DNA from 4 places in the Dactylosporangium sp. NPDC051087 genome. Region 1 is predicted to be linked to each of the others. Evidence: riboswitches for the same ligand, from Rfam matches in the RefSeq annotation. Region 1 holds a riboswitch; each other region holds the start of a gene.
The links. A riboswitch is a leader RNA that binds a small molecule or an ion and turns the genes downstream of it on or off. The one in region 1 is predicted to bind cobalamin.

Region 1 (4,020 bases):
GCGATGCCCGCGGTCGTCGACAGCGGACCCGGGTGCTCGCCGGCGGTCAGCAGGCGGCAACCGGCGACGCCGAACACCCGCGGCGCGACCGCGACCTCCAGCATCGGCGCGCCGTCGCCGATGAGCACCCCGACCGTCGCAGCGTCCCGAGCCATGGCTTGATCGTATCGGCGGATGGCGTTCCAGCCACTGACCGTCGTGCGCGGGCGCCGCGAGACTGGCCGGCATGACCTTCCAGATCCGCCGGTTCGGCGGCCCGACCGCGGTGTTCACCTACGGCGGCCGCACGTTCATCACCGACCCCACCTTCGATCCGCCCGGCGACTACCCGCTCGGCACGCGCGTGCTGACCAAGACCGCGCCCGCGGCGGGGACCCCGGCCGACGCGGGCGCCGTCGACGTCGTGCTCCTGTCCCACGACCAGCACCCCGACAACCTCGACCACTCCGGCCGGGTTTTCGCGGCGTCGGTACCGGTGGTGCTCAGCACCCCGTCGGCGGCGGCCCGGCTGGGCGCCGGCACCGTCGGGCTCGACCCGTGGACGCACGCCGACCTGCCCCGTCCCGGCGGCCGCCAGGAAGGAGAAGGGCACCGGGGTCGCCCGCGCGGGGACGTCCGGGTCACCGCCGTCCCCGCGCAGCACGGACCCGACGGCACCGAGCACCTCACCGGCCCCGTCACCGGCTTCGTCCTGCAGGCCGAGGACCAGCCGACCGTCTACGTCAGCGGCGACAACGCCTCGCTGCGGGTCGTCGCCGCGATCGCGGAGCGGTTCCCGGTCATCGACGTGGCCGTCCTCTTCGGCGGCAGGGCCCGCACCGCGCTGCTCGGCGACGCTGACCTGACCCTCGGCGCCGCCGGCATGCTCGAGGCGGCCCGGCTCCTCGGCGCCACGACCGTGCTGCCCGTGCACGTCGACAGCTGGGCCCACTTCACCGAGGGCATCGAGGACGTCCGCGCCGTGTTCGGCGCCGCGGGTAGCGCGCACCTGCTGGGGTAACCGGCAGGGGTGCTCATCGCCCACGTCAGCGACCTCCACATCGGGTCGCAGCCGCCGGACCGGTTCGACCGCGTCATCTCGTACCTCGGCGGCCTCCGCGGACCGCTGGACGCCGTGCTCGTCACGGGCGACATCGCCGAGCACGGCGCCGAGGCGGAATACGCGGCGTTCGACCGGCTCCGGCGGCTCGGCGTGCCGGTCCTCGCGCTGCCCGGCAACCACGACGACCCCGCCGCGTTCCGGGTCGACCGCGCCGAGACGGTCGCGGGGGTGCTGTTCGCGCTGTGCGACTCGTCCGTGCCCGGGCGCGCCGAGGGCCGGCTCGGCGACGACACCCTCGAATGGCTCGACGACACGCTCGCGGCGACGGCCGGCACGCCCGCGTTCGTGTGCTGCCACCACCCGCCGGTGCCGGTCGGCAAGCCCTCCGCCGACCGGGTCCGCCAGCTCGGCGCCGGCCGGCTCGCCGGGATCATCGGCCGGCACCCCGGCGTCCTCGCCGTGCTGTGCGGTCACGTCCACAGCGCCGCCGTGAGCACGTTCGCCGGCGTGCCCGTCATCACCGCGCCCGGCGTCGAGTCCACGATGCTGCTGCCGTGGGAGCCCGGGGACCGGCCCGAGCCACCGCCGGCGCTCGCGTTCCACCTCGTCGAGGACGGCCGGCTCACCACCCACTTCCGGACCGTGACGCCGTAAGCTCGCAGGTGGCATGAACTGATGCGAGGTGCCCCGGAAGGGGAGAATCGGGAAGCCGGTGTGAATCCGGCACGGGCCCGCCGCGGTGATCGGGGAGCTGCCGTCCAGGCGCATCCTCGCGGTGCGCGGTCACTGGCCCGAGGGCTGGGAAGGCGGACGGTGCAGGCGTTGATCCGAGAGTCCGAAGACCGGCCTCGCGATCACCGGCCGTCCACCTGGGCGGCCTGAGCAGCGGGAGCCTGCCCTCATGAGCACCGACCTGTACGACGTCGTCCACCGCCGCCGCGACGTGCGCGGCCAGTTCACCGGCGCGCCGATCCCCGGCGACGTCCTCGACCGCGTGCTGAGCGCCGCCCACGCCGCGCCGAGCGTCGGGCTGTCGCAGCCGTGGGACTTCGTCCTCGTCCGCGACCCCGGCGTGCGGGCCGCGTTCCACGAGCACGTCCGGGCCGAGCGGGACACGTTCGCCGCGACCCTCGACGGGCCGGCGGCCGCGACCTTCGCCCGGATCAAGATCGACGGGGTGCTGGAGTCGACGCTGTCGGTGGTCGTCACGTACGACCCCTGCCGCGGCGGGCCCGCGGTGCTCGGACGGCACGCGATCGCCGATGCCGGGCTCTACTCCGTCTGCCTCGCCATCCAGAACCTGTGGCTGGCCGCGACCGCCGAGGAGCTCGGGGTCGGCTGGGTGTCGTTCTACCGCGAGCCGTTCGTGCGGGACCTGCTCGGCATCCCCGACGGGATCCGGCCCGTCGCGTGGCTGTGCCTCGGGCCGGTGACGCACCTGGAGGCGGTGCCCGACCTCGAACGGCACGGCTGGCGGCGCCGGGTCTCCCTCGCGGAGGCGCTGCACCACGACCGCTGGTAGCCGGCGAGCACCGGGCCGGCGCGCTCCGACCGCACACTGGAGAACCGCGCACTGGAGAACCGCGCACTGGAGAGCCGCGCACTGGAGACCGGCGGGCCCACCTGTCGATTTCGGCGCCGCGCCGATCGTCGTCAAGGTAAAAGGACCCCGAGCGAACAGGACGGACCATGGCGAAGTACCTCATCCTCATCTACGGCGACGAGCAGCGCTGGGACGCCGAGACCGAGCAGGAGCGGCACGAGAAGGGCGAGGGCCACCGGGCGTTCGCCGGCACCGCGACCGTGCTCGCCGGGCACGAGCTGGAGTCGTCCTCGACGGCGACCACGCTGCGCGGCGGCCCGATGATCACCGACGGGCCGTTCCTGGAGGCGAAGGAGGCCCTCGGCGGCTTCTACGTCATCGACGCCGCCGACCTGGACGCCGCGATCGCCGTCGCCTCCCTGCTGCCCGAGCTGTCCTCGGGCCACGGCGGCGTCGAGATCCGCCCGATCGTGGACCACGACCGGCCGGAGCACGGGTGACCGCCGGACCACCGGTGGGCATCGCCGAGGTGCACCGTCGCGAGTGGGCCAGGGTGCTCGCCGCGACGGTGCGCGTCACCCGCGACCTCGACCTCGCCGAGGAGTGCGTCCAGGACGCGTTCGCGCGGGCGCTGCACACCTGGCCGGCCACCGGCGTTCCGGACCGGCCCGGCGCGTGGCTCACCACCGTCGCCCGCAACCGGGCGCTCGACGTGCTGCGCCGCGAGTCCGCGCTGCGCCGGGCGCTGCCGCTGCTGGTCACCGAGGACGTGACGCCAGGGCCGGGGGAGGACGACGACCGGCTCCGGCTCATCTTCACCTGCTGCCACCCGGCGCTCTCCCGGGAGGCGCAGGTCGCGTTGACGCTGCGCCTGGTGTGCGGCCTGACGACGGCCGAGGTGGCGCGGGCGTTCCTCGTGCCGGAGCCGACGATGGCGGCCCGCGTCACCCGCGCGAAACGGAAGATCAGCGCGGCCCGCATCCCGTTCCGGGTGCCGTCGCCGGACGACCTGCCGGAGCGCGTCGGTGCCGTCCTCGACGTCATCCACCTCGTCTTCACCACCGGTCACGCCGCGCCGGTCGGCGACACGCTGGTCCGGCAGGACCTGGTCGACGCCGCGATCGCGCTGGCCCGGGTACTGCGGCTGCTCGTCCCGCACGACGCCTCGGCCACGGCCCTGCTGGCGCTGATGCTGCTCGTCGACGCCCGCAGGGAGTCCCGCGCCGCCGGCGGCCGGCTGGTCCTGCTGTCCGAGCAGGACCGCACCCGCTGGGACACCCGGCAGATCCGCGAGGGCACCGACCTGCTGACCGCCGCGCTGCGCCGGCACCCGCCGACCCGCTACGCCGTGGAGGCCGCGCTCGCCGCCGTCCACGCCGAGGCGCCCTCGTGGGAGGCGACCGACTGGCCGCAGATCGTCGCGCTGTACGACGTC
Region 2 (4,020 bases), on a different contig from region 1:
GAACTCCGGGTCGCGATCGAGGCGATCCAGACGGCTGTCAGTGATGCAGGCCATGTCGCTGGCGAGGCGGTCGAACTCGCCAGTGCGACGAATCGCACGATCGAGCGCCTCGATCGGTCCAGCAGCGAGGTCGCCGCCGTCCTGAACGTGATCACATCGATTGCTGAGCAGACGAACCTGCTCGCCCTCAATGCGACGATCGAGGCGGCCCGCGCGGGCGAGCACGGCAAAGGCTTCGCGGTCGTCGCCGGTGAGGTGAAAGAACTGTCGCGAGAGACCGCGGGTGCGACGGAGAACATCGGCACAAAAATGACGGTAATGCGCGCCGATACCGGCAGCGCAATCGAGGCCATCACCCGCATTACGTCGGTCATCGGCCGGATCAACGAGATCCAGCGCACCATTTCCCGTGCCGTTGAACTGCAGCTGGCGGCGACGACGTCGATCGGCGACAGCGTCGAGCAGGTCAGCCGGTCTTCCGACGACATCAGTCGGTCGATCTCCGGGGTAGCGGAGGCGACCGCAGGCACGCAACGCGGCGCCGGTAACACCGCGGCCGCCGCTACCGACCTCGCCGACCTCGCCGAACGCCTTTCGGCGCTTGCCGGGGAATTTAGGATCATCACAGCCTGACGCGGCGTCAGGCAGCGATGTGCTACCTGTCCACGACGCCGATCGCTGGCCGGCCTAACCCATTCCCAGGCTCGGCGACAGGAGATGGCCGTGTGGATCTGTGGTTTGCCGCCACATCTGGGCAACGGTTGCGCTGGCAGACCGAAGTCGCCCGGGACGGGTGCTACTTCCACGTAGCGTGGGCGGGAGCCTCGCGATGCGGCGCCCGCCCGCGAATGCGGGTTCGTCAGTCCTTTCGCAGCCCGGCGGCGGCGACGAGTGCCGCAGCGACGCCTCGACCTCGGAGTAGCCGCGGGTCTTCAGGCCGCAATCGGGCTCACCCAGAGCCGCCGGGCGGGGACAGTGGCAACGGCGCGGCGCAGCGCCTCGACGATCTCGGTGTGGGACGGCACACGAGGGGAGTGGACATCCCACACGCCGGGTCCTCCGCCACGGCTGTAGCCGATGGTGGCGAGGTCGTTGAGGATCTCCATTTTCGAGCGAGACGCCTCGATGCTGGTGACGTCGGCGTTGAGGGCGTCGATCGCAGTGATGACGCCGCCGAACTCGGAATAGCATAAGAGGTCCTAACAAAGTCGTACGACGTGTCGGTACGTGATGATGCAGGTCGCGAGGTTGAGGAATGCTTCGTGGATGTCGTCGCGGTGTTCCCAGCGGATGCGGAGTCGTTTCATGCCGTGGTACCAGGCGATGGTCCGTTCGATCACCCACCGGTAGACGCCGAGGCCGGAGCCGTGCGGTGTGCCGCGGCGGGCGATCCGGGGGTGGATGCCTTTGTGGCGCACGAGTCTGCGGTACTTGTCGAAGTCGTAGGCGCGGTCTGCGAACAGTTCGGCCGGTCGGCGGCGTGGCCGGCCTCGACGGCCACGCACCGGCGGCACCGCGTCGATCAGCGGCAGCAGTTCGGTGATGTCGTGGCGGTTGCCGCCGGTCAACGACGCGGCGAGAGGGATGCCGGCGCCCTCGGTCAGGATGTGGTGTTTCGAGCCCGCTCGGGCGCGGTCGACCGGGCTCGGGCCGCTTTTGGGCCACGACGAGCAGCTCGCAGGTGGGAGGAGTCGATGACCGCTCTGGACCAGTCCAGCTTCCCCGCTGCATGCAGCTCGGCCAGGAGGAGTTCATGCAGTTGTTTCCAGACCCCGGCTCAGTTCCACTCCTCGAGGCGTCGCCAGCAGGTCATGCCGGAGCCGAAGCCCAGCTCTTGCGGCAGGAACTCCCATTGGATGCCGGTGTGCAGGACGAACAGGATCCCGGACAGCACCTGCCGGTCAGGAATCCGCTTGCGACCTGGACGTTGTGGGTCGCGGGGTAAGGGTTTGGGCAGTAGCGGTTCGATGCGCTGCCACAGCCCGTCCGGCACGATCCACGGCGGCTGTTCACCACGCCTCACGGCCGAAGATATTAGATCATCCTCCACAAAGGACGGAAGACCCTCGATCAACTTTGTTAGGACCTATGAGTAGCCGGCTCAAGCGGCGGCGGTGAGCGTTCAGGCGCCAACTACTGGCGGTCGCTTCCCAGGCTTGCGCCCAGTGCATTGTTGACGGCTGTCGTTCTCACTTAACGCTGCGGGGCAGTCCGGTCTCACGCCGGTCCCCTTACGCCGCCCCGTCCTTGCGAACGGAGCGAACCAGCACTGCCAGTTATCGTGCGGGTGCCCCAGCGGCATCGGAACCAGTGGACCCACCATGTGGCACCGCGGTTCGTCACCGCGGTTCGTCACCGTGAGGCCGACTATCGGTGTCCCGCCGCGCGGGACGTGCCGTACCGCGAACGACCATGGCCGACATGGCATGGAGGCGGATGCGAGCTGGCCGCAGTCCGTCCTGCGAACCTCGAACGCTGGACGCGTTCTGCCGCCGGTGCCCGTACGGTCCGAGCCGCCCGCCCACCAGCACCTGCGGGCGCCTGCGCTCGGCCAACTTTCGCCAGCCAAGGCGGCGCTCGCCGACGCCGAACTCGACCGAGAGCGCGAAAATGCAACTGCTGTCCCGCATGGTGCTGTGCGCAGGACAGCAGCGCACCCCAGTTCAGAGAGTCGTCGTCGACCTGACCGTGCCGTCACGCCCACCTGAAACGCCGACACCCGGCGCTCGAGGAAGTTCGACAGCTCCTGGACGTCCTGCAGCTCCATGAGCGCGAAAGAGCAACACCAGATGCTGTAGCAGCGTGTCGCCTCCGACACACGTGACCCTCCGTGTCTTCCCGGCCGGCGTCAGCGACGGTGGTGGTTGGCTGTGGTCGAAGTTTCGTTGACCGCGGTGCGATAGCCGCCAACGCGCTTCGATCTGATCAAGGTGCTGTTCCCGGTCTGGCGTCGCACCTGTCCTTGTCGCGATCCGATTTCAACGGTTGACCCGCTTGCACGCTCGGGGCCCTTCCGTGGCCTACTGGGATGGCGAGACGGTTTGGCGGTACGCGCCGAACCCGTCCGCAACGCGACGCCGAACTCAGCCTGTGACGTCACCGGTTCGCGTCAGCGCCATGCACGCATGTAAGCGGGATGCAAGGTTACCGATGGGGTATTCACGTCACCCAACCAGACGTTCATGGACCCGGCTGGCCTGGTACCGGACGGCGGCCGTGAACGCCGCCTCGACCAGGTCGTCGGTGGTGTCGAAGAGGTCATTACCGGCGATGCCGGTGGCGGCGCCTGCGATGACAGATTTTTCCTCCCGGTACACCAGCATGCACACACGGAGCCCGTTGAGGAGGTGCTCGAGCAGGTCCCTGGCAGGGTGCTGCGGGTCCAGCGGTGTCAGTCGGTCTAGCAGCACCGCGAGTGCGTGCTCGCGGTGCCCGACGTCGACACGGAGGAGTTGTTCGCGGGCGGCGTCCACCCGTTGCAGCAGTGCGGTCGGGTCTGGGATACGGCCGGCGCGGACCGCATCGGCTTCGATGAGCAGCCCGGTTACCGCCTCCCGAGGTGTTGCGGATCGGTCGACGACCACGTCGACGACGAAGGAGGGCACTTCGGCCGAAACCCCTTCGAGATCGCCGGCGTAGGTGAACACGTCTGCGGGTGCGATGTCGGCCGCAGCTGCAGTGAACTCGGCGGCGGCCACCAGCCAGTGTGCGGCGGCGACACAGGCTGCAGCGGGGTCGACGCTGGTCAACAGGGCTTCGCTGCCCAGCGGGTCGGCGTGCAGGATTCGGTCGGCCGCAGCAACCTGGACCGGCGACACGTCCAGACGGTTGAGGGATACCGCCTGTGCGGCGCGGCCTGATAAGTCTCCCAGGCTGGCCCGGCCGATCGCATGGATTTCGGTCCGGATCTCGGCAGTCACCGCTTCGGTGATGCCGGCGTCACCGATGTCACGCAATGCGAGACCTACCGCGTGGGCGGAAACGGGCACGGGGTCGTGGGCCGCTCCGAGCAGCCCGTGC
Region 3 (4,020 bases), on a different contig from region 1:
AGCGACGGGTAGCGGCGCGCGTGGAGCAGGTTGCGGCGCAGCATCGTGGACGAGTCACGGACGGTCAGGGCGAGCGAGCTCATCGGACAACCTCCATCGGCGTGGTGCTCTTGCGGTCGGCACTTGCGGTCGGGTCGGCGCTTCCGGTCAGGGCGAAGAACACGTCGTCGAGGTCCGGCGTGTGTACGGTCAGCTCGTCGGCCTCGACGCGGACCGAGTCGAGCCGGTCGAGGATCGAGCGCAGGTCCCGCTGGCTGCCGTCGCCGGGGATCTGCAGCGCGAGGGACTCGTCGTCGCGGGCGGCGTCCGGCAGCGCGAGGCCCGCCGCCTTGTAGGCCACCGGGTCGGTGAAGCGCAGCCGCACGTGCCCGCCGGGGACCAGCCGCTTCAGTTGGTCCGCCGTGCCCTCCGCCACGATCTTCCCGTCGTTGAGCACGGCGATCCGGTCGGCGAGCTGGTCGGCCTCCTCCAGGTACTGCGTGGTCAGGAAGACCGTGGCACCGTCGTCGACGAGCTCGCGGATGATCTGCCACATGTTGTGCCGGCTGCGCGGGTCGAGGCCGGTCGTGGGCTCGTCCAGGAAGATCACCCGCGGGTGCCCGACCAGGGTCATCGCCAGGTCGAGCCGCCGCTTCATGCCGCCGGAGTACGTGGAGGCGGGCTTCTTCGCCGCGTCGGTGAGGGCGAAGCGCTCCAGCAGCCCGGCGGCGGCGCGCCGCCCGTCGCGCTTGGACAGGTGGTGCAGGTCGCCCATGAGCAGCATGTTCTCCTCGCCCGTGATCAGGCCGTCGACGGCGGAGAACTGCCCGGTGACGCCGATCGCGGCGCGGACGGCCTGCGGGTCGCGGGCCAGGTCGTGACCGTCGACGTGGATGGCGCCGGAGCCCGGGCCGGGCGAGATGAGCGTGGACAGGATCTTCACGGCGGTGGTCTTGCCGGCGCCGTTCGGGCCGAGCAGGGAGAAGATCGTCCCCGCGGGCACGGCCAGGTCGACGCCGTCGAGCACGACCTTGTCCCCGTACGACTTGCGCAGCCCGGTCGCCGCGATGGCCAGGTTCGTCATGGTGCTGTCCCTTCAGTTGCTGCGGGCGACGATGTCGCCGTGCGCGGTCGTGGCGTGGATGGTGAGCTCGGCGGCGCCGTCGCCGTTCTTCAGCGCGTTGTGGATGCGGCCGTGGCCGGTGCCGGCGTCCAGCGAGGCGGAGACGCCGGTGGCGGCGCCGACGGTCACGTCGCCGGCCTGGGTGCGCAGCACGAGGTTGCCGCGCACCGCCTCGGCGACGGTGATGTCGCCCTTGGCGGTGCTGATCTCCGACGAGCCGTTGACCCGGCCGACGACGACGTCGGCGGCGAGGACGGTGAGGTGGACGCTGTCGGCCTCGTCGACCTTGACCGCGCCGTGCGCCCCGTCGAAGGCGACGTCGCCGAAGCGGCCGACGGCCCGGAACTCGGCGCTGGCCGCCTTCACGGTCAGCTGGGAGCCGGCGGGCAGCTGCACGGTCACGTCGACGGAGCCCGAACTGCCGAGCAGCTGGTGCCGCACCCCGGCGTCGGCCGCGATCCGCAGGACGCCGCCGGCGTATTCGACCGTGGTCTGCTCCGCCACCTTCACGTCGCGGCTCTTCGCGGCGTCGGCCGGCCGGACCTGGACGGTCGTGTCGGCCCGGTCACCGGCGATGAACTGGACGCGGCCCGCGGGGATGTCGAGCACCGCGGAGATCGGGTCGGGGGTCTCGAAGGTCTGCATCGTGCTCTCCTCTGTCCGTTCGGCTTGGTGAGAGCACTGTCGCGAGCGCCACTGACAGCGGGCTGACAGCGCGCAGACACGCCGTCCCGCCCGTGTCAGTGAGCTGTTGGCATCGCCACAGCACGGCCGCCGGGATTGACGGCACCGCATCGCCGGGGACAGACTGTCGGTCACAACTACATAGCCGTGTGTTGATGGGGGAAGTCCGGTTGAAGTCCGGCGCTGGCCCGCAACGGTAGGCGGTGAGCGATGTCTGCTCGCCGCGAGCCCGAATACCTGTCCGACACGCGTCGTCTCTTGCACCTCCCTACCCGTCGTGGCCCACGGGTCGGAGCCACCGGGCATGCCCGGTTTCTCTCGACTGCCAGGGCCGGAGAGGCACCGCCCGATGGCAGTCCCCCGGCACCGCGCCCGCACCCTCCTCACGAGGGTGCTCGCCGCGCTCGCCCTGTCCAGCGTCCTGACCGTCACGGCCGTCGCACCGGCCGCCCTGCCGGTCACAGCTGCACCACCCACCGTCAACCGGTCCGACGCCGCCGCCGGGTGGCTGGCCCACCGGCTCGTCGACGGCGAACGCTTCGAGGTCGTCTTCGACGGCGTCGCCTACCCCGACCAGGGCCTCACCATCGACGCGATCCTCGCGTCCGCCGCCGCGAAGGTCGCCGGCGCGAACGCCGCCAAGGCGACGGCGTGGCTGGCCCGGCCGGAGATCCTCACCGGCTACATCGGGGACGGCACCGAGGCGTACGCGGGCGCGACCGCCAAGCTCGCCCTCGCCGCGCAGGTCCGCGGCGCCGACCCGGCCGCGTTCGGCGGCGTCGACCTGATCGCCCGGCTGCGCGGGCTGCAGGCGCCATCGGGCCGCTTCACCGACCGGTCGGCCTTCGGCGACTACAGCAACCAGCTCACCCAGGCGTTCTCGCTGCTCGCCCTGGACCGCACCCCGGCCGGGGCGCCCACGTCCGGCGGCACGTACCTCGCCGGCACCCGCTGCGCCGACGGCGGCTACCCGCTCTACTACGACCAGCCGGCGTGCATCAGCGACGTCGACGCGACCGCGTTCGCCGTGCAGGCGCTGCTCGCCGTCGGCCGTCCCGCCGACGCGGCGCCGGCGGTCGCGTGGCTGGTCTCGGCGCAGGCCGCCGACGGTTCGTTCGCCGACTCCGCCGGCACGGCGAACGCCAACAGCACCGGTCTGGCGGCACAGGCCCTGGCCGTCGCGGGACGGCCGGTCGCCTGGCTGAAGGCCCGCGGCTTCCTGCTCAGCCTGCAGGTCCGCTGCGGCGCGGACCGGGGCGCCATCGCCTACGCCGCCGGCGGGTTCGACCCGGCGACCGCGGTCCGGTCGACCGCGCAGGCGGTGCCCGGCCTGACCGGCTCGGGCCTGGCGACGCTCACCGCACGCGGATCCCGCGCCGCCGCACCGATCCTGGTGTGCCCGTGAACACGACGCCCGGCATGCCCGTGAACACCAGGCGCCACACACCCGCGCACACCGCCGCACGCGTTCCCCTGAACACCGGACCCCGCATGCCCCTGAACACCGGCGTGCCCCTGACCACCCGACCCGGCACACCCGTGCACACCGTCCACAGTGGAGGAATCATGCGCCGGTTGCCGGCCGCTCTGTTCGCCGCGCTCGCCGTCACCGCGACGTTCGTCCTCGCCGATCCGGCACCGCGGGCGGCGCACGCGGCCGCCTGCGCGCCCGGCGCCGGGGTGAGCGTCGTGGTCGACTTCGGCCCGCTCGGCGGCGGGGTCGTGGTCGGCTGCAAGCTCGGCGACCCGCCGACCGGGCTGGCCGCGCTGACCGGCGCCGGGTTCACCGTCACCGGCACGCAGCGCTGGGGCCTGGCGTTCGTGTGCAGGATCAACGGCCAGCCGACCGCGGCGTCCGACCCGTGCGTCAACACCCCGCCCACGTCGGCGTACTGGTCGTACTGGCACGCCACGCCCGGCGGCGCATGGACGTACAGCAGCGCCGGCGCCTCCTCGTTCAACCCGGCGATCGGCACCGTCGAGGGCTGGCGCTTCGGCTCCGGTCAGGCACCGTCGATCACCGCCCCCTGAGCCATCCGGCACCGGAGGCGGTGCCCCGCGGCACCGCCTCCGTCGGCTTCGAGCCTCCGTCAGCTCTGAGCCTCCGCCAGCTTTGAGCCTCCGCCAGCTTTGAGCCTCCGCCAGCTTTGAAAGGCCCCTCATGCGCCCGCACCGCAGCGCCGCCGCCGCTCTCGCCGCCACCGTCCTCGGCGGCGTGATCGCGGCCACCGCCG
Region 4 (4,020 bases), on a different contig from region 1:
GGCCCGCTTGATCTGCTCCCGGATCTCGGTCGTCCACAGCCCGCGCGCCTTCAGCTCGCGGACCAGGTACGTGTTGATCTGCAGGAACTCCCCGGACATGGTTTCGCGTTTGAACAGGTTGGACACCTGCGGCTCGATGCACTCGTAGCAGCCGGCGATCGACGCGATCGTCGCCGTCGGCGCGATCGCGACGAGCAGCGAGTTGCGCAGCCCGGTGGCCGCGACCTTCGTGCGGAGCGCGGCCCAGCGCGCACCGCTGGTGGGTGCGCCCCACAGGTCGGGATGCAGTTCGCCGCCGGCGGCGCGGGTCTCGGCGTACGCGGGGTGCGGCCCGAACCGCTCCGCCAGGTCCGCCGATGCTTCGAGGGCGGTGAGGTAGATCTCCTCCTGCACGCGGGTGGACAGCTCGCGGGCGGCGGGTGAGTCGAACGGCAACCGCAGCGTGAAGAACGCGTCCTGCAGGCCCATCAGCCCGAGCCCGACGGGTCGCCAGCGCGGGTTCGACGCGGCGGCCTGCGCCGACGGGTAGTAGTTGATGTCGATGACCCGGTCGAGGAACACCACGGCGGTGCGGACGGTGGCGCGCAGCTTGTCCCAGTCCACGCCGTCGGCGCTGTCGGTGGTGAGGTGCGCGCCGAGGTTGATCGAGCCGAGGTTGCACACGGCGGTCTCGTCGTCGCTGTTGACCTCGAGGATCTCCGTGCACAGGTTCGACAGGTGGATGGTGTTGCCGGGCGTCCCGGTCTGGTTGGACAGCGCGTTGGAGCGGTCCTTGAACGTCATCCACCCGTTGCCGGTCTGCGCGAGGGTGCGCATCATCCGGCCGTACAGGTCACGGGCCTTGACGGTCTTCACGGCGTGCTTCTCCGCCGCCCGGTACGCCTCGTCGAACTCCGCACCGAACAGGTCCGGCAGCTCGGGCGCGTCGGACGGGTCGATGAGCGACCAGTCGGCGTCGGCCTCGACCCGGCGCATGAACTCGTCCGGAATCCAGTTGGCCAGGTTGAGGTTGTGGGTGCGCCGGGACTCCTCGCCGGTGTTGTCCCGCAGCTCCAGGAACTCCTCGATGTCCGGATGCCACGGCTCCAGGTACACGCACGCGGCGCCCTTGCGCCGGCCGCCCTGGTTCACGGCGGCGACCCCGGCGTCGAGCGTCTTCAGGAACGGCACGATCCCGTTGGACCTGCCGTTGGTGCCGCGGATGAGCGCGCCCCGGCCGCGGACCCGCGTCCAGGAGATGCCGATCCCGCCGGAGAACTTCGACAGCTTCGCGACCTGGTGGTACCGCTCGTAGATCGAGTCCAGCTCGTCGCGGGGCGAGTCGACCAGGAAGCAGGACGACATCTGGGTGTGCGCGGTGCCGGAGTTGAACAGCGTCGGCGAGCTCGGCAGGTACGCGAGGGACGACATGAGCCGGTAGAAGCCGATCGCCTCGGCCGGCGTCGTGGACAGCCCGCAGGCGACGCGCAGCAGCCAGTACTGCGGCGTCTCCACCACCAGCCGCGTCTGCGGATGGCGCAGCAGGTACCGGTCGGCGACCGTCCGCAGCCCGAAGTACTCGAACCGCAGGTCCCCGTCCAGGTCGACGGCGTCGTCGAGCTTACGGGCGTTACGGGCCACGAACGCCGCGGTGGCGTCGCTGATCAGGCCCTGCTGGTGCGCGTACCGGACCGCTTGGCTGAAGCTGGCGACGCCCTGGCCGCGGACCTCCTTGTCGACGTACGCGGCCAGGAGCCGGGCGGCGAGCCGCGAGTACTGCGGCTCCTCACCGATCAGCTCGGCCGCGGTCTGGATCGACAGCTTGTCCAGCTCGGCCGTCGTCGCACCGTCGTACAGGCCGCTGATCGTCTTCGTCGCCACGCGCAGCGGGTCGACCTCGTCGAGGTCGGCGACCCACCGCTCGACCGCCTTCACGATCTTGTTGACGTCGACCGGCTCCAGGTCGCCGTTGCGTTTGCGCACCTGCATCGCGTGCCGCCGCTGCTCAGGCGCCCGCTGACCGGCCTGGTCCTGCGTCACCGTCATGTGTCCCCCTCGTCACGAACTCCGACGACGTCGGACGAGCGCAGGGGAAAGCCGCCACAGAAAGGCGCACGCGAGGCGCACCCGGCGATGGCGTCAGCCGTCCCGCGCGGCATCCGACCACCGCACACCGGACGGCGTGCGGTGCGCTGGCAGGTCTTCGGACTCGCGGGCGCGACGCCTTCCGGCGCCACCTACTGGCCGTCGCTTCCCAGACCTCGCGGTCCAGTGCTTCGTTGACGGCGGTCGTTCCCACTTACCGCTGCGGGGCAGTCCCGGATTCACACCGGGTTCCCTGTTGCCACGACCGCCCCGAAGAGCGGCCGAACCAGCTGCAGGGAACACCATATATGGGTGCGGTGCTGAATGCGCAACACCAGATGGTGTAGCGGCGTGTCGCCTGCACCACTACGCCGCGGCGAAGGCGTCGATGGCCGTGTCGCTCGCGACGTCCCTGAAGCGCTGGACGAACTGCTCTGCGCCGGCCCACGGGGCCAGCAGGTCAGGCTTCTGCTCGCTCGGCGTCCTTGCGGTGACGGACACCGTGAGCTGCACGCCCTTGCCTCGTACCGCGATGAGTTGGAACGTGTCCGGCATTGCGTGGCGCACCGTCACGACCTGCACGCCGTTCGGCCACTCCTGGTAGACATCCTCCGGGAATCCCAGCGTGAGGTCCGTGAGGTAGATCGGCGTCTGGAGTTGCTGCACGGTGACGGTGAGCTGCACAGCCCCGGTGCCGAACTTCGCCGTTGCGGCCTGGAGGTCCGGGTACTGCTCTGCCGAGAGACGCTTGCTGCCGGTCGGCGCGATGCGCTGCGCGAACGCCGTCACCCGATCGACGAGACGACCGCCCGCCTCGCTGCGCAGCGAGGGTACGGCCATCGGTGCCGTGACTGCGGCGTCGACCTCGGGGCGCGCGCCCCTGAGCAGCCACGGCGGCACTGACTCGGCCTGCGCAACCGAGTTGGCTTGCGTGCGGTCGGCACGGTCGGAGTCCATCGGGGCGATCGTAGTTGCAGCAGCCACGAGCGCGAGGGCAATTGCCGCAATGCCTCTTGCAGTGAATCCAGTCCCCCAGCCGACCCAGGGGCTGTTCCCGTGACGACCCCTAAACGCAACAGGAGCCGCTAGTGGTAGCAGGCCGAGCCGGCAGACAATGAGATCGGCAGCTCTGGGGTCGGTTGGCTCTGCCCGGCAAGGGTTCGCTGACCTGGGTGCAGCGCGGATTTCAGCGACCGGTGGTCTTCATAAGCCGAGGGCGATCGGGGCGGAGGGTGTCCCGAAGGTGAGCAGGTCGGTCAGCGGTGTGGCGAGGTCACGGGGCGAGAACAGGTCAGGTCCGGTGTAGCCGGCGATCTCGGCGAGCCGCCACCATCGAAAGCCGGCGAGGTGCTCATCAGCGGCGAGCTGCTCGTCGGTGAGCTGGCCTTGCGGTTCGAAGTGGTCGGTGCGGACGAGGAAGTAGTCGTTGACGACGCCGTAGAAGCCCGGCGCGTGATCCGCGCTGACGATCACCTGATGCCAGACGTGCGGCGGATCGGCGGCGGTGACCAGGCCGGTTTCCTCCCGCAGCTCGCGGCGAAGCGCGGACAGCCCGTCCTCACCTGGTTCTATGCCGCCGCCTGGGGCGGCCCACACGGCCTGTGCTCCGTGCGGGACCGCCGGGTGGGGGAAGACGAATCGACAGAGCAGGACGCGGTCGTCCTCGTCGAGGATGATCGCGCGGGCGGAGGCACGAAGGTTCAGCGGCACTGCTCAGAGTCCGCGGCTGCCGTCGATGGCCTCGCGGATGATGTCGGCATGGCCGGCGTGGCGCGCTGTCTCCTGGATCAGGTGCATCGCCAGCCAGCGCAGGTTCTCGTCGACCAGGTCCGACCGTGCGCATCGCGTGTCGAGGTCGGCGCCGGCGAAGATCTCCCGGGACGCCGCGATCTGCTCCAGGTAGTACGCCACGACGCTCTGCACCGTGTCGTCGTCGCTGAGCGCGAAGGTGGCGTC

Region 2: another riboswitch for cobalamin. It lies ahead of ACZ6TV_RS48575 (IS5 family transposase); the one in region 1 lies ahead of bluB (5,6-dimethylbenzimidazole synthase).
Region 3: another riboswitch for cobalamin. It lies ahead of ACZ6TV_RS36950 (prenyltransferase/squalene oxidase repeat-containing protein); the one in region 1 lies ahead of bluB (5,6-dimethylbenzimidazole synthase).
Region 4: another riboswitch for cobalamin. It lies ahead of ACZ6TV_RS52875 (ribonucleoside-diphosphate reductase subunit alpha); the one in region 1 lies ahead of bluB (5,6-dimethylbenzimidazole synthase).

The regions. Positions count from the first base shown of each region.
Region 1 covers NZ_JBVJIJ010000020.1:27,984-32,003, reverse strand. Annotated here, with positions in the region: gene ACZ6TV_RS33850 (GlxA family transcriptional regulator) at 1-155, opposite strand, end outside; gene ACZ6TV_RS33845 (MBL fold metallo-hydrolase) at 227-1,000, shown strand; gene ACZ6TV_RS33840 (metallophosphoesterase family protein) at 1,010-1,696, shown strand; cobalamin riboswitch at 1,706-1,907, shown strand; gene bluB (5,6-dimethylbenzimidazole synthase) at 1,944-2,564, shown strand; gene ACZ6TV_RS33830 (YciI family protein) at 2,732-3,085, shown strand; gene ACZ6TV_RS33825 (RNA polymerase sigma factor) at 3,139-4,020, shown strand, end outside.
Region 2 covers NZ_JBVJIJ010000041.1:8,510-12,529, forward strand. Annotated here, with positions in the region: gene ACZ6TV_RS48565 (methyl-accepting chemotaxis protein) at 1-633, shown strand, start outside; gene ACZ6TV_RS48570 (hypothetical protein) at 933-1,166, opposite strand; partial or broken gene ACZ6TV_RS48575 (IS5 family transposase) at 1,200-1,996, opposite strand; cobalamin riboswitch at 2,097-2,283, opposite strand; gene ACZ6TV_RS48580 (hypothetical protein) at 3,165-4,020, opposite strand, start outside.
Region 3 covers NZ_JBVJIJ010000022.1:147,818-151,837, reverse strand. Annotated here, with positions in the region: gene ACZ6TV_RS36965 (ABC transporter permease) at 1-83, opposite strand, end outside; gene ACZ6TV_RS36960 (ATP-binding cassette domain-containing protein) at 80-1,063, opposite strand; gene ACZ6TV_RS36955 (DUF4097 family beta strand repeat-containing protein) at 1,076-1,747, opposite strand; cobalamin riboswitch at 1,898-2,046, shown strand; gene ACZ6TV_RS36950 (prenyltransferase/squalene oxidase repeat-containing protein) at 2,136-3,191, shown strand; gene ACZ6TV_RS36945 (hypothetical protein) at 3,353-3,817, shown strand; gene ACZ6TV_RS36940 (prenyltransferase/squalene oxidase repeat-containing protein) at 3,948-4,020, shown strand, end outside.
Region 4 covers NZ_JBVJIJ010000055.1:33,299-37,318, reverse strand. Annotated here, with positions in the region: gene ACZ6TV_RS52875 (ribonucleoside-diphosphate reductase subunit alpha) at 1-2,025, opposite strand, end outside; cobalamin riboswitch at 2,157-2,370, opposite strand; gene ACZ6TV_RS52870 (hypothetical protein) at 2,431-3,021, opposite strand; gene ACZ6TV_RS52865 (NUDIX hydrolase) at 3,268-3,774, opposite strand; gene ACZ6TV_RS52860 (DinB family protein) at 3,778-4,020, opposite strand, start outside.